DNA from 4 places in the Streptomyces sp. NPDC051913 genome. Region 2 is predicted to be linked to each of the others. Evidence: riboswitches for the same ligand, from Rfam matches in the RefSeq annotation. Region 2 holds a riboswitch; each other region holds the start of a gene.
The links. A riboswitch is a leader RNA that binds a small molecule or an ion and turns the genes downstream of it on or off. The one in region 2 is predicted to bind cyclic di-AMP.

Region 1 (2,793 bases), on a different contig from region 2:
CTCCCTGTCCGAGCCGGTGGCGGGGCAGGCCGGCGATCTGGCCATCCAGGCCGAGGAGTTGGGGCGCGTCCGCGACCGGCTGGAGGAGATGCTCGTACGCCACACCGGGCGGACGCGGGAGCAAGTCACCGAGGACATCGAGCGGGACAAGATCCTCACCGCCCAAGAGGCCCTGGAACACGGCCTGGTGGATCGGATCGTCCCCGGCCGCCGGGCGTCGCGCCCCTCGTCCGACACCCGGTGAGCGGGCGATGCTCCCACCCGAACTGCCTCCGCTGCCCGCGCTGACGCGCGCCGAGGGCGAGTTGATCGACCGTTATCTCGACGTGGTCGATCTGCTCGGCCGGATCAACCCCGCGCACCCCGGGGACACCTACCGCGGGCTGCGGGCCGCCCAGGCGTTGGTCGCCAAGGCGGCCGAGCTGCGCGACGCGCTGGCGACGATGCACCAGCGGGGCGAGGCCGAACTGCACGCGGCGACCCTGACCCGGGCGCTGCGCGTCCTGGACGGGGAGCGGCGCACGGCGCGGGTCATGGTGCCGCCGCACTCCGACAGTTGACGCACCGGCACCGGTCCGGACCGGATGTCGCGACACGAGGCGTCCGGACCGGCCTTCAAACGCACCAAAAGACGTACCCCCATATGGCGTAGCCAGCAGTAGTTTTGCGGGCCCGTCAGGCTTGCGCAACGCGCGTAGCCCAGGGCCGGAATGAGGTGTTCCGTCGCTGGTCCGAGGCTCCTCGGGCCCCTCGACGGTCGCTCGAACAGAGGAGTGTCCACCCGAACGGGTGAGTGGTGAGTAACAACACAAATCCCCGATTCCATTGGGTTTTTCGGCATTGAGTGCGTGAAGATCCCTGTCTGACGACAAGCCCCCGCCGCAGCGGCGGGGCGGTCCGGGCGGACGCCGAGTCCTGCCGCCGCCCGGATGACCGGTCGACAGGAGTGGATCGGCAGGAGTGGAGGACCCAGGCAAGACGGGTCGCCGGGAAGGTCGCTCCCTTCGGGGAGACCGGTCCGAGCAGCCCTTGGGGTGAAGCCGCGACAACGCGGCCGGGCAACTTCGCCAGCCCGAATCCGACAGGTCATCCTTCACAGGCGGCTGACGAAGGGTTGCGCATGTCTGCGCTCAATCGTGTCCCGTCGCTGATGGCCCGAGCCGGTACGGCCTCGGCCCTCACCATCGCCGCAGTGGGCGGCTCCATCGTGATCCCGGGCGTCGCCTCCGACGCGGAGGCCGCGACACCGGCGACGAAGGCACTTCAGGTGGCGGCCTCCAAGAAGGGCTCGCCCTACAAGTGGGGCGCCACGGGACCGCACAGGTTCGACTGCTCAGGGCTCACGCTGTACTCGTACAAGAAGGCGGGCAAGACCCTGCCCCGCACGGCGGCCCAGCAGTACAACAAGACCCGCCACATCTCTTCCGGCAGCCGCAAGGCCGGAGACCTCGTGTTCTTCCACTCGGGGTCGAACGTGTACCACGTCGGCATCTACGCCGGGAAGGGAAAGATCTGGCACTCCCCGAAGAGCGGGGAGGTCGTGAAGCTCGAGAAGATCTGGTCGAGCAGCGTCTGGTACGGCCGGGTCAAGTAGCTCCCCGCCGAGCGGACCGGTGACTCTCCCGTGGGGGTGACGGCCACCTGACCGGCCGTCACCCCCGCGGGGCTCTCAGCCGAGGCCCGCCAGCGGTTCCAGCAGCAGCACGACGCCCAGCACGCTCAGCGCGGCCCCCGTGCCCCCCGCGACGAGCCGTGCGGCCCGCGGGCGCCGCAGCCACCGGCCCAGCCGGTCCACCAGCAGCGCCACCGCCGGGAACCACACCAGGGCGAGCACGACCACGATCAGCGCCAGCAGCAGCGTGCGGGGCAGCACGGGCCGGCCCGCCGGCACGAACTGCGGCAACAGGCTCAGGAAGGTGATGGGCGCCTTCGGGTTCAGGGCATTGGTGACGAACCCCTGCCACACCGGCCGCACGCCGCCGCCCCCGGACTCCTCGACCGCGCCGTACGGACGGCTCAGCGAGCGCAGCGTCCGTACGCCGAGGTAGAGCACATAGGCGCCGCCCAGCAGTTGGAGCGCACGGAACAGCGCCGGTACGGCCGCCAGGACCGCGGCGACCCCGGCCACCGCGAGCGCCGTGTGCAGCAGCAGCCCGCCCGCGACGCCGAGGGCACTCGCGACACCGGCCCGGCGCGAGACCAGGGCATTGCGTACGACGACCGTGAAGTCGGCGCCGGGCATGGCGACCATGCCGGCGGCGACCCCGGTGAAGGCGATGAGCTGTCCGTCCATGCCGTCCAGCGTGCCGTGCCGGAGCCTTCAGCAGGTATGTCGAATATTCTGGGTCCGCCTTAAGCATCCCTTTAGCCTGGGGGCCCGTATGTACGATCCGAACCGCCTCGCCGCCCTGGTCGCGGTCGCCGAGGCCGGCTCGATCACCCGGGCGGCCGAGCGCCTCGGGTACACCACCCCCGCGCTCTCGCAGCAACTGGCCAAACTGGAGCGGGAGGCGGGCACGGCGCTTCTCGTACGGCATCACCGCGGCGCGCGGCTCACGGGCGCCGGCGAGCTGCTCGCGGCGCGGGCGCGCCGGGTGTTGGACGAGCTGGAGCAGGCCCGGCATGAACTGGCCCGGCTGACCGGGCTGTCCGGCGGCACGCTGCGGCTCGGTACCTTCCAGACCGCGGGCATCCATCTGCTGCCGTCCGTGCTGAGCGCGTTCCGCCGGGCGCATCCGGACGTGGAGCTGACGGTCGCCCACCTCGAACCGCCGGCCGGGGTGGAGGCGGTGG
Region 2 (2,793 bases):
GACGACGTACTGGTTCGGGCAGAAGACGTACAAGGACGGCATGTCCCAGGAGACCTGCCGCAACTTCAAGCACGTCGGTTACTCCGTCGCCGCCACCGCCCACATCGCCGAGACCGCCTGGCACCAGGGCATCGACCTCTACGGCGAGATCAAGGACCGGCTGAAGAGCACCCTCGCCTTCCACGCCCGCTACCAGGCCGGCGAGTCCGCGCCCGCGTGGCTGTGCGGCGGGAAGGTGGACCGGAACATGGGCCCGGACCTGGAGGTCGCCCTCAACCACCTGGAGGGCCGCCTCGGCCTCTCCGTCCCGGCGGCCCGCAAACTCGCGGAGGAGACCCGCCCGGCAGGCACCGACAACCTCTTCGTCTCCTGGGAGACCCTGACCCACGCGGGCAACCCGGCCGACTGAGAAACACAGGTCGAGCGGGCCCAGGGGTAATGCGTGCGCGAGCAGCCCCGCGGATGGCGTACTATTGAGTCATCGCCGCGGGGTGGAGCAGCTCGGTAGCTCGCTGGGCTCATAACCCAGAGGTCGCAGGTTCAAATCCTGTCCCCGCTACTGATGGCCCAGGGCCGGAATCTAATGGATTCCGGCCCTGAGTCGTTTCCGGGTCGTTTCCCCTCACGCGGCAGTTGTCACGGCGGGTGATCGCTCGACCCCCCTCCGCATAACAACTGACATACCGTCAGTACCTGTGAGCTTCCTGAGGTCGGGTCAACTCGCCCGTTTTTCACCGGCCATGACCCCTACGTCCTGCTGAAAAAGGTTAATGATCAAGCGGAACAGCTTGGAATCAGCACCCCGGGTCTATTAACGTTCGATAACGCAGCGCGGTCGTCCCAGCCGTCACAAGAGTCGGCTCCGTGCGCACGCGCCGAATCCCGCAAGGGAACCGGGGAACCACCAACTTGGGGTGAATCACGCGGAAGTCGCCGTGGCAGCACGGCGGTTATACGCGCGTAGGAGACCTTCCTGCTCCGAACCCGTCAGCTAACCCGGTAGGCGAGAAGGAAGGAAAGGAGCACGCCCACGTGGCGTCAAACCGGCCTGCCCCCGAGGCCCCGTATGTGCCGAGCCAGCGCAGCACCGATGCCTTCGGCTACGGCAGCTACCACCACGACGAGGGTCCGCAGGAGGTCTGGAATCCCACCGAGGACTCCCTCCGGCCGGCTCGCGGCAAGCACCGGGTGGCCAAGCAGCGCGGCGGGGGACTCGCCCGCAGCTCCACCGTCCTGGGCGTCGGTGTCATAGCCGCCGTCGGCGCGGGCGGTATGGCCAGCGCCAACACCGGCAAGCCGCCGGTCTCCATCTCGATGCCCGACCTGCCCTCCGTGGGCGGCGTCTTCGGCGGTGACGACGAGGCCCCCAAGGGTTCCGCCACCGCGCTCAGCAGCCTGGCCACCAGCACCACGGAGACCGCGGAGAGCGGCTCGGACGCCGGTGAGGCGCTGCGCAACCGGATCATGGCGCAGGCCGAAAGTCAGCAGAACCAGGTCGACAACAAGGTCCAGCTCGCCGCCGAGGCCGAGGTCGCCGAGCAGTCCGCGAAGGCCGAGGCCGCCGCGCTGAAGCAGGCCGCCGACGACGCCGCCGAGGCGAAGAAGGCCGCCGAGGAGAAGGCCGCGAAGGAGGCCGAGGCCAAGCGTCTCGCCGAGCTCGCCAAGCAGTTCACGCTGCCGACCTCCTCGTACACGATCACCTCGACCTTCGGTCAGGCCGGTTCGCTGTGGTCCTCCGGCTACCACACCGGTCTCGACTTCGCGGCCCCCACGGGCACGCTGATCAAGGCCATCCACAGCGGCACCATCACGGAGGCCGGCTGGGCCGGCTCCTACGGCTACCGCACGATCCTCACCCTCGACGACGGCACCGAGCTGTGGTTCTGCCACCAGTCCTCGATCAGCGTCAGCGTCGGCCAGAAGGTCAGTACCGGTGAGGTGATCGGGCGCGTGGGCGCGACCGGCAACGTGACCGGGGCCCATCTGCACCTGGAGGTCCACCCCGGCGGGGCGGACACCGGCATCGACCCGATGGCATGGCTGCGCAGCAAGGGCCTCACTCCCTGAGGCGGGTCTCCTTCTGAACCCCGGCGGTCCTGACGCTCACCCCCCGACGTCAGGGCTGCCGGTTCTCCGTGTCCGGAATATCGGCTTCCGGTACGGGTGTTGATCCCGTACATGACTTCTCTTCGCAAGCTGGGCACGTCCGACCTCGAGGTCTTCCCGCTCTCCCTCGGCGGCAACGTCTTCGGCTGGACCGCCGACGAGGCACAGTCCTTCGCCGTCCTGGACGCCTACGCCGCCGCGGGCGGCAACTTCGTCGACACCGCCGACTCCTACTCCGCGTGGGTGGAGGGCAACTCGGGCGGTGAGTCCGAGACCATCATCGGGAAGTGGATCAAGGCGCGCGGCAACCGCGACGACGTCGTGATCGCCACGAAGGTCAGCCAGCACCCGGAGTACCAGGGCCTGACGGCCGCCAACATCAAGGCCGCCGCGGACGCCTCCCTGCGCCGCCTGGGCACCGACCACATCGACCTCTACTACACCCACTTCGACAAGCCCGAAGTGCCGGTCGAGGAGATCATCGGCGCACTCGACGAACTGGTCAGGGCGGGCAAGGTGCGGCACATCGCCGCCTCCAACATCTCCGCCGAGCGGCTGGAGAAGTCGCTGGCCTTCTCCGAGCGCGAGGGCCTGGCCCGGTACGTGGCACTCCAGCCGCACTACAACCTGGTCTCGCGCGCGACCTACGAGGGTGAGCTCCAGGACCTGGCGGAGCGCACCGGCCTC
Region 3 (2,793 bases), on a different contig from region 2:
GTCCTGCTCGGGCGGCGGCGGCCGGATCGACCTCGGTGTGATGAGCCGCACGGACCAGGTGTGGACCTCCGACAACACCGACCCCCTCGACCGGCTCGCCATCCAGCACGGCTTCAGCCAGCTCCATCCCGCGCGCGCGATGGCGGCGTGGGTCACCGACAGTCCGAACGCCATGCTCAACGGCCGGGTCAGCTCGCTGCGCTTCCGGTTCGTCAGCGCCATGGCCGGTGTGCTCGGCGTCGGCGGCGACCTCACGCGGTGGACGGAGGAGGAGCTCGCCGAGGCCCGCGAGTGGGTGGAGCTCTACAAGGGCATCCGGCCGCTCGTGCAGCGCGGCGACCAGTACCGGCTGCGGGCTCCGCAGGGCGGACTGAGCGCCGTGCAGTACGTCCTCGGGGGCGAGACCGTCGTCCTCGCCTGGCTCCAGGCGCAGCACTACGGCGAACCCGTCCCGGCGCTGCGGCTGCGGGGCCTCGACCCCACTGCGTCGTATGAATGCCTCGAAACGGGCGAAATTCTCAGAGGGGCCGTATTGCAGCATCACGGCCTACGGGTGGGATTGCGGGGCGATCTGGATGCGGCAGTTCTCCGACTGCGTCGCATCTGAGCTTTCTGTCCGAATTGGTGGCTTGGGTGGCCTTCATTCCAACTCGCTCTGGAATAAGGGAAGCTGTGCGAACGGCACGTGAGGAGCGTCATATCGGTGACCCTGTGTCGCCCGTCATGTTCACGTAATGCGCCTCCAATTGCTGGGGATTTGCCTTCCGGGAAGCGGTGCTGATGCACGGAGGGTGAGCGGGAAATTCACAGCGGATCAAGAGGAATGCAATCGTCCTGGAACCCCTTACTTGTCCCTTTGCGTCTTCCTCGCTTACGTTCGCCACCAATCCGGACGGACGCCCAATCCTGCCGCCGCCCGGAATCCGCACAACTCACCCGTGAACGGCAGGAGCGGGGGACCCACAGGTACAAGTGCCTGGACCGGTCTTCCGGAACAGGCTTGGGGTTAAGGCGCACCTCGGTGCGCCCGGGCATCTCCAGTCCGCACCCGACAGCTCACCTCGTAGGCGCCGGAGAGGAATTCGCCATGCCCGCCAAGGGTAAGCACCGCCGCCCGAAGTCCCAGCGCCTCACCCGCTCGATCGCCGTCGCCGGTACCGGCGGCGCCGCTCTCGCTCTGCCTTTGATGGGCGCCGCCGGCGCCCACGCGGCCACCCCGCAGTCCGTCTCGCAGTCGGTTTCGGAAAAGGCCGTTCAGTCCCTTCCGGTCGCCGAGAAGACGGTCGCCGAGAAGGCCACGCAGAAGAAGGGTGCCGCGAACACCGCTACCGTGCGCACCTATTCGGTGCGGGCGGGCGACTACCTCTCGAAGATCGCCGACGAGCAGAACGTCACCGGCGGCTGGAAGAAGCTGTACTCGGACAACCGTGAGGCCGTCGGTTCCGACCCCTCGCTCATCCACCCGGGTCTGAAGCTCACGCTCGGCAAGAAGGCGGCGGCGAGCGCGGACAAGTCGGCGAGCGCGGAGAAGTCCGCGAGCACCGAGAAGTCCACGAGTGCCGAGAAGTCCTCGTCCTCCTCGGACACGACGACCGCCACCCAGAGCAGTGAGTCGACCAGCACCGCCGGCGGCTACACGCTCCCCGTGGCCGGCGCCACCGTCGGCACCGCCTACCACACGGCGGGCAGCATGTGGTCCAGCGGCTACCACACCGGCACCGACTTCGTCGTCCCGACCGGCACCTCGCTGAAGGCCGTGGCCGCGGGCACCGTCGTCTCCGCCGGCTGGGGCGGCGCGTACGGCAACCAGGTCGTCATCAAGCTGGCCGACGGCTACTACGCGCAGTACGCCCACCTGTCCGCGCTCTCGGTCTCGTCCGGACAGACCGTCACCGAGGGCCAGCAGATCGGTCTCTCCGGCGCCACCGGCAACGTCACCGGACCGCACCTCCACTTCGAGATCCGCACCACGCCGGACTACGGCTCGGACGTGGACCCGGTCGCGTACCTCCGCTCGAAGGGTGTCGCCGTCGGCTGACGCTCCTTTGCGAGGGTGCCGCGTCGGCTGACGCTCCCTCCCCCGATGCCACCGAAGGCCGGACCCCGATCCCCGGGTCCGGCCTTCGGTGTTGGGTCTTGCCGTTTCATGATCGCTTCATTGCGGTCTTGTGGCGCGGCTGTCCAAACCGTCGACAGGGAGGGGAGGGTGGGACCACAGTGATCTCCGAGGGATGCAAGCGCTTTCTACGCGCCTTCGCGTCCGCATCCGCACCCGCACCCGGAGGTCCCCGTGCCCGGCGTCGACCGACGCACCGTCATCAAGGGCGCCGCAGCCGCGGCCGCCGCGGCCCAGTTCTCCTGGGCCCTGTCCCGCACCGCCGCCGCGGCGGACGCCGACGACACCGAACTGCGCTGGTTGGAGGGCCCGGCGCCCGACGTCCACGCCGGAACCACCTGGGGCGTGCCGTGGGCGCGCGGGGCGTACCGGCCGGAGCAGCCGTTCCGGCTGACGACCGCCGCCGGCGTCGACGTCCCCGTCCAGAGCTGGGTCACCGGCCACTGGCCCGACGGCTCGGTGAAGTGGACGGCCCACGCCCTCGCCCCCGGCGCACCGAAGGCCTCCGCCTACAAGCTCGCGGCCGGCACCCCGGCCGCACCGGAGCGGAAGGTCACGGTCACCCGCTCCGCGGGCCGCGTCGAGGTGTCGACCGGTGTGATCACGGCCGTGTTCGGCGCGAAGGGGTCCGACACCGTCGTACGGAGCGTGCGGCGGGGCTCCACCGAGATCGCCCG
Region 4 (2,793 bases), on a different contig from region 2:
CGTACCGCGACACGGTGCTGAGGCTGGTCGAGCATCTGCCTCCGGACCGGGTACGAGGGATCGTCGGCCCCTGGCCCCACCAGTACCCGGACCGCGGGCTGCCGCCGGGTCCGGCGATCGGCTTCCTCCAGGAGACCCTGCGCTGGTGGGACCAGCACCTGAAGGGCGTCGACACCGGCGTCATGCGCGAGCCCCTGCTGCGGGCCTACGTCAGCGACTCCCATCGCCCCGCCACGGCCTACGACGCCCTCCCGGGCCGCTGGGTCGGCGAGCCGGCCTGGCCCTCCCCGCACGTCACGACCATCTCGTACGGCCTCCAGGGCGCCCCCGTCCTCGTCCGCTCCCCGCAGCACACGGGCGTGGACGCCGGGCGCTTCTTCCCGTTCGGGAACGACGCCGACCTGCCGCCGGACCAGCGGGAGGAGGACGCCCGTTCGGCCTGTTTCGAGTTCGCGGTGGGCGAGGAGACCTGGGTGCTGGGGCGGCCCCGGGTGCGGTTGCGGGTGACGTGCGAGGTGCCGCGCGGACAGGTGATCGCACGGCTGTGCGATGTGGCGCCGGACGGTGCGTCGACGCTGGCCACCCGGGGCGTGCTGAATCTGTCGGCGCGGCACGGGCGGGACCGGGCGGTGCCGTGGGAGCCGGGGGCGACCGGGGAGGTCGCCTTCGAGCTGAACGGCATCGGGCATGTCTTCCCGCCGGGTCATCGCATCCGGCTCGCGGTCTCCTCCGCGTACTGGCCGTGGATCTGGCCGCAACCCGAGTCAGAGGCCGGCCTCACGCTGGACCCGGCGGGCAGCTTCCTCGAACTGCCGGTCAGGACCCGTGACTTGGCTGCCGACATCGGCTTCGCAGAGCCCGAACAGTCCGCGCCCCTCGGGGTCAACTTCCCGGCCACCCTCGACGAACCCCGCCCCGAGCGGCTGGTCGTCCGGGATGTCGCCAAGGGCGAGTGGCGCCTTGAGGTCGATCCGCGGTACGGCGGCACCCGGGTCTATCCCGACGGCCTGGAGTTCACCGAGGACGCACTGGAGACGTACACGATCGACGAGACGGACCCCCTGTCGGCCCGCGCCCGCTCGGAGTGGTCGATCCGGCTGCACCGGCCGGAGCTGGGCTGGGACACGACCGTCCGGACCCGCTCGGAGATCATCTGTGAGGCGGCTGTGTTCCTGACCTCCGACGAGGTGATCTGCACCGAGGGCGGCGAGGTGGTCTTCCATCGGACCTGGGAGAAGCGGATTCCACGGACCGCCGGTTAAACGCCAGTTGGGGATGATTGCCCGATTTGCCGTTCTCGCGCTCGACGGTGACTTGCCTCACGCTCCCACGCCCCTAATCCCCGTGATTCCGGGCCTCACAATCCACGCACCAAGGTCAACAGGTGCGATCTGTGAATCCGGTACTTGTTTCGGACATGTGCAGTCGCATACGTTCCCGGCCCGGGTGGACGCCGAATCCTGCCGCCGCCCGTAGACCGCTCACACAGAGAACTTCACGGCAGGAGCGGGGGAACCAGGTAAGTCGCCGTACCGGACGTCTTCGGACATTCCGGTACGGCTTGGGGTGAAGTAATGCCTTCTCGGCATGACCGGGCAGCTCCCGCCCGAACCCGACAGCTCACCTCGCAGGCGCCGGAGAGGAACTTCGTCATGCGTCTGTCCCGCAAGCTCGCTGTCACCGGTGCCGCCGTCGCCGCACTCGCCTTCCCCGTCGTCGGCGCGACCACCGCGTCCGCGGCCACCACGACCACGGTCACCGCCACCTCGCTCGGCTACTCCGACACCCTCGACGGCTGGATCCGCGCCTCGCTCCAGGTCATGGCCCAGAACGGGATCCCCGGCACCTACGACGGCATCTACCGCAACGTCATCCGTGAGTCCTCGGGCAACCCGTACGCCATCAACAACTGGGACTCCAACGCGATCGCGGGCACGCCCTCCAAGGGCCTGCTCCAGGTGATCGACCCGACCTTCAACGCGTACCACGTGGCCGGCACCTCGTGGAACTCCTACGACCCGGTCGCGAACATCACCGCGGCCTGCAACTACGCGGCCGCGGTGTACGGCTCGATCGACAACGTGTACGGCGCCTACTAGAGATCTAGCGATACAGCCGATCGAGGACGACGGCGACGCCGTCGTCCTCGTTCGAAAGGGTGATCTCGTCCGCGACCGCCTTGAGTTCGGGGTGGGCGTTGGCCATCGCGACACCATGGGCCGCCCAGTCGAACATGGGGATGTCGTTGGGCATGTCACCGAAGGCGACGGTGTCCCGCGGGCCGAGGCCGAGGTACTCGGCGGCCAGCGCGAGGCCCGTCGCCTTCGTGATGCCGCATGGCTGGAGTTCGACGGTGCCGGGGCCGGACATCGTCACCGTCGCGAGGGAACCGACGACTCCGCGCGCGGTCGCCGCCAACTCGTCGTCCGACAGGGTGGGATGGCGCAGCAGCACCTTGCTGATCGGCTCGCACCACAGGTCGTCACGGCGGCCCACCCGCACGGCGGGCAGGGTCGGGTGCGGCATCAGATAGCCCGGCTCGATGAGCGTGAGCCCGTCGACCCCGTCCTGGTCGACGGCGGCGTACACCTGCCCCACCTCCGCCTCGATCTTGCCGAGCGCGGTCTCGGCCAGCTCCCGGTCCAAGGTGACCGACCACAGCAGACGGTCCGCGCCGGCGTCGTACACCTGCGCGCCCTGCCCGCACACCGCGAGCCCGGTGCTGCCGAGGTCGTCGAGGAGCGGCCGCACTCTGGGGGCCGGTCGGCCGGTCACCACCAGATGCCGGGCCCC

Region 1: linked by a shared signal. The riboswitch ahead of ACIHIX_RS27170 (C40 family peptidase) and the one ahead of ACIHIX_RS44000 (M23 family metallopeptidase) in region 2 are both predicted to bind cyclic di-AMP.
Region 3: linked by a shared signal. The riboswitch ahead of ACIHIX_RS12835 (peptidoglycan DD-metalloendopeptidase family protein) and the one ahead of ACIHIX_RS44000 (M23 family metallopeptidase) in region 2 are both predicted to bind cyclic di-AMP.
Region 4: linked by a shared signal. The riboswitch ahead of ACIHIX_RS04595 (transglycosylase SLT domain-containing protein) and the one ahead of ACIHIX_RS44000 (M23 family metallopeptidase) in region 2 are both predicted to bind cyclic di-AMP.

What each region holds. Positions count from the first base shown of each region.
Region 1 covers NZ_JBIUCI010000009.1:168,041-170,833, reverse strand. The annotation lists gene ACIHIX_RS27180 (ATP-dependent Clp protease proteolytic subunit) at 1-244, shown strand, start outside; gene ACIHIX_RS27175 (hypothetical protein) at 252-560, shown strand; cyclic di-AMP (ydaO/yuaA leader) riboswitch at 897-1,117, shown strand; gene ACIHIX_RS27170 (C40 family peptidase) at 1,121-1,594, shown strand; gene ACIHIX_RS27165 (LysE family translocator) at 1,670-2,293, opposite strand; gene ACIHIX_RS27160 (LysR family transcriptional regulator) at 2,382-2,793, shown strand, end outside.
Region 2 covers NZ_JBIUCI010000026.1:95,614-98,406, forward strand. The annotation lists gene ACIHIX_RS43990 (alginate lyase family protein) at 1-409, shown strand, start outside; tRNA gene ACIHIX_RS43995 (tRNA-Met) at 486-559, shown strand; cyclic di-AMP (ydaO/yuaA leader) riboswitch at 864-1,021, shown strand; gene ACIHIX_RS44000 (M23 family metallopeptidase) at 1,033-2,067, shown strand; gene ACIHIX_RS44005 (aldo/keto reductase) at 2,179-2,793, shown strand, end outside.
Region 3 covers NZ_JBIUCI010000004.1:38,263-41,055, forward strand. The annotation lists gene ACIHIX_RS12830 (alpha-galactosidase) at 1-607, shown strand, start outside; cyclic di-AMP (ydaO/yuaA leader) riboswitch at 904-1,083, shown strand; gene ACIHIX_RS12835 (peptidoglycan DD-metalloendopeptidase family protein) at 1,088-2,038, shown strand; gene ACIHIX_RS12840 (Tat pathway signal sequence domain protein) at 2,291-2,793, shown strand, end outside.
Region 4 covers NZ_JBIUCI010000001.1:982,837-985,629, forward strand. The annotation lists gene ACIHIX_RS04590 (CocE/NonD family hydrolase) at 1-1,262, shown strand, start outside; cyclic di-AMP (ydaO/yuaA leader) riboswitch at 1,443-1,647, shown strand; gene ACIHIX_RS04595 (transglycosylase SLT domain-containing protein) at 1,653-2,099, shown strand; gene ACIHIX_RS04600 (HAD family hydrolase) at 2,104-2,793, opposite strand, start outside.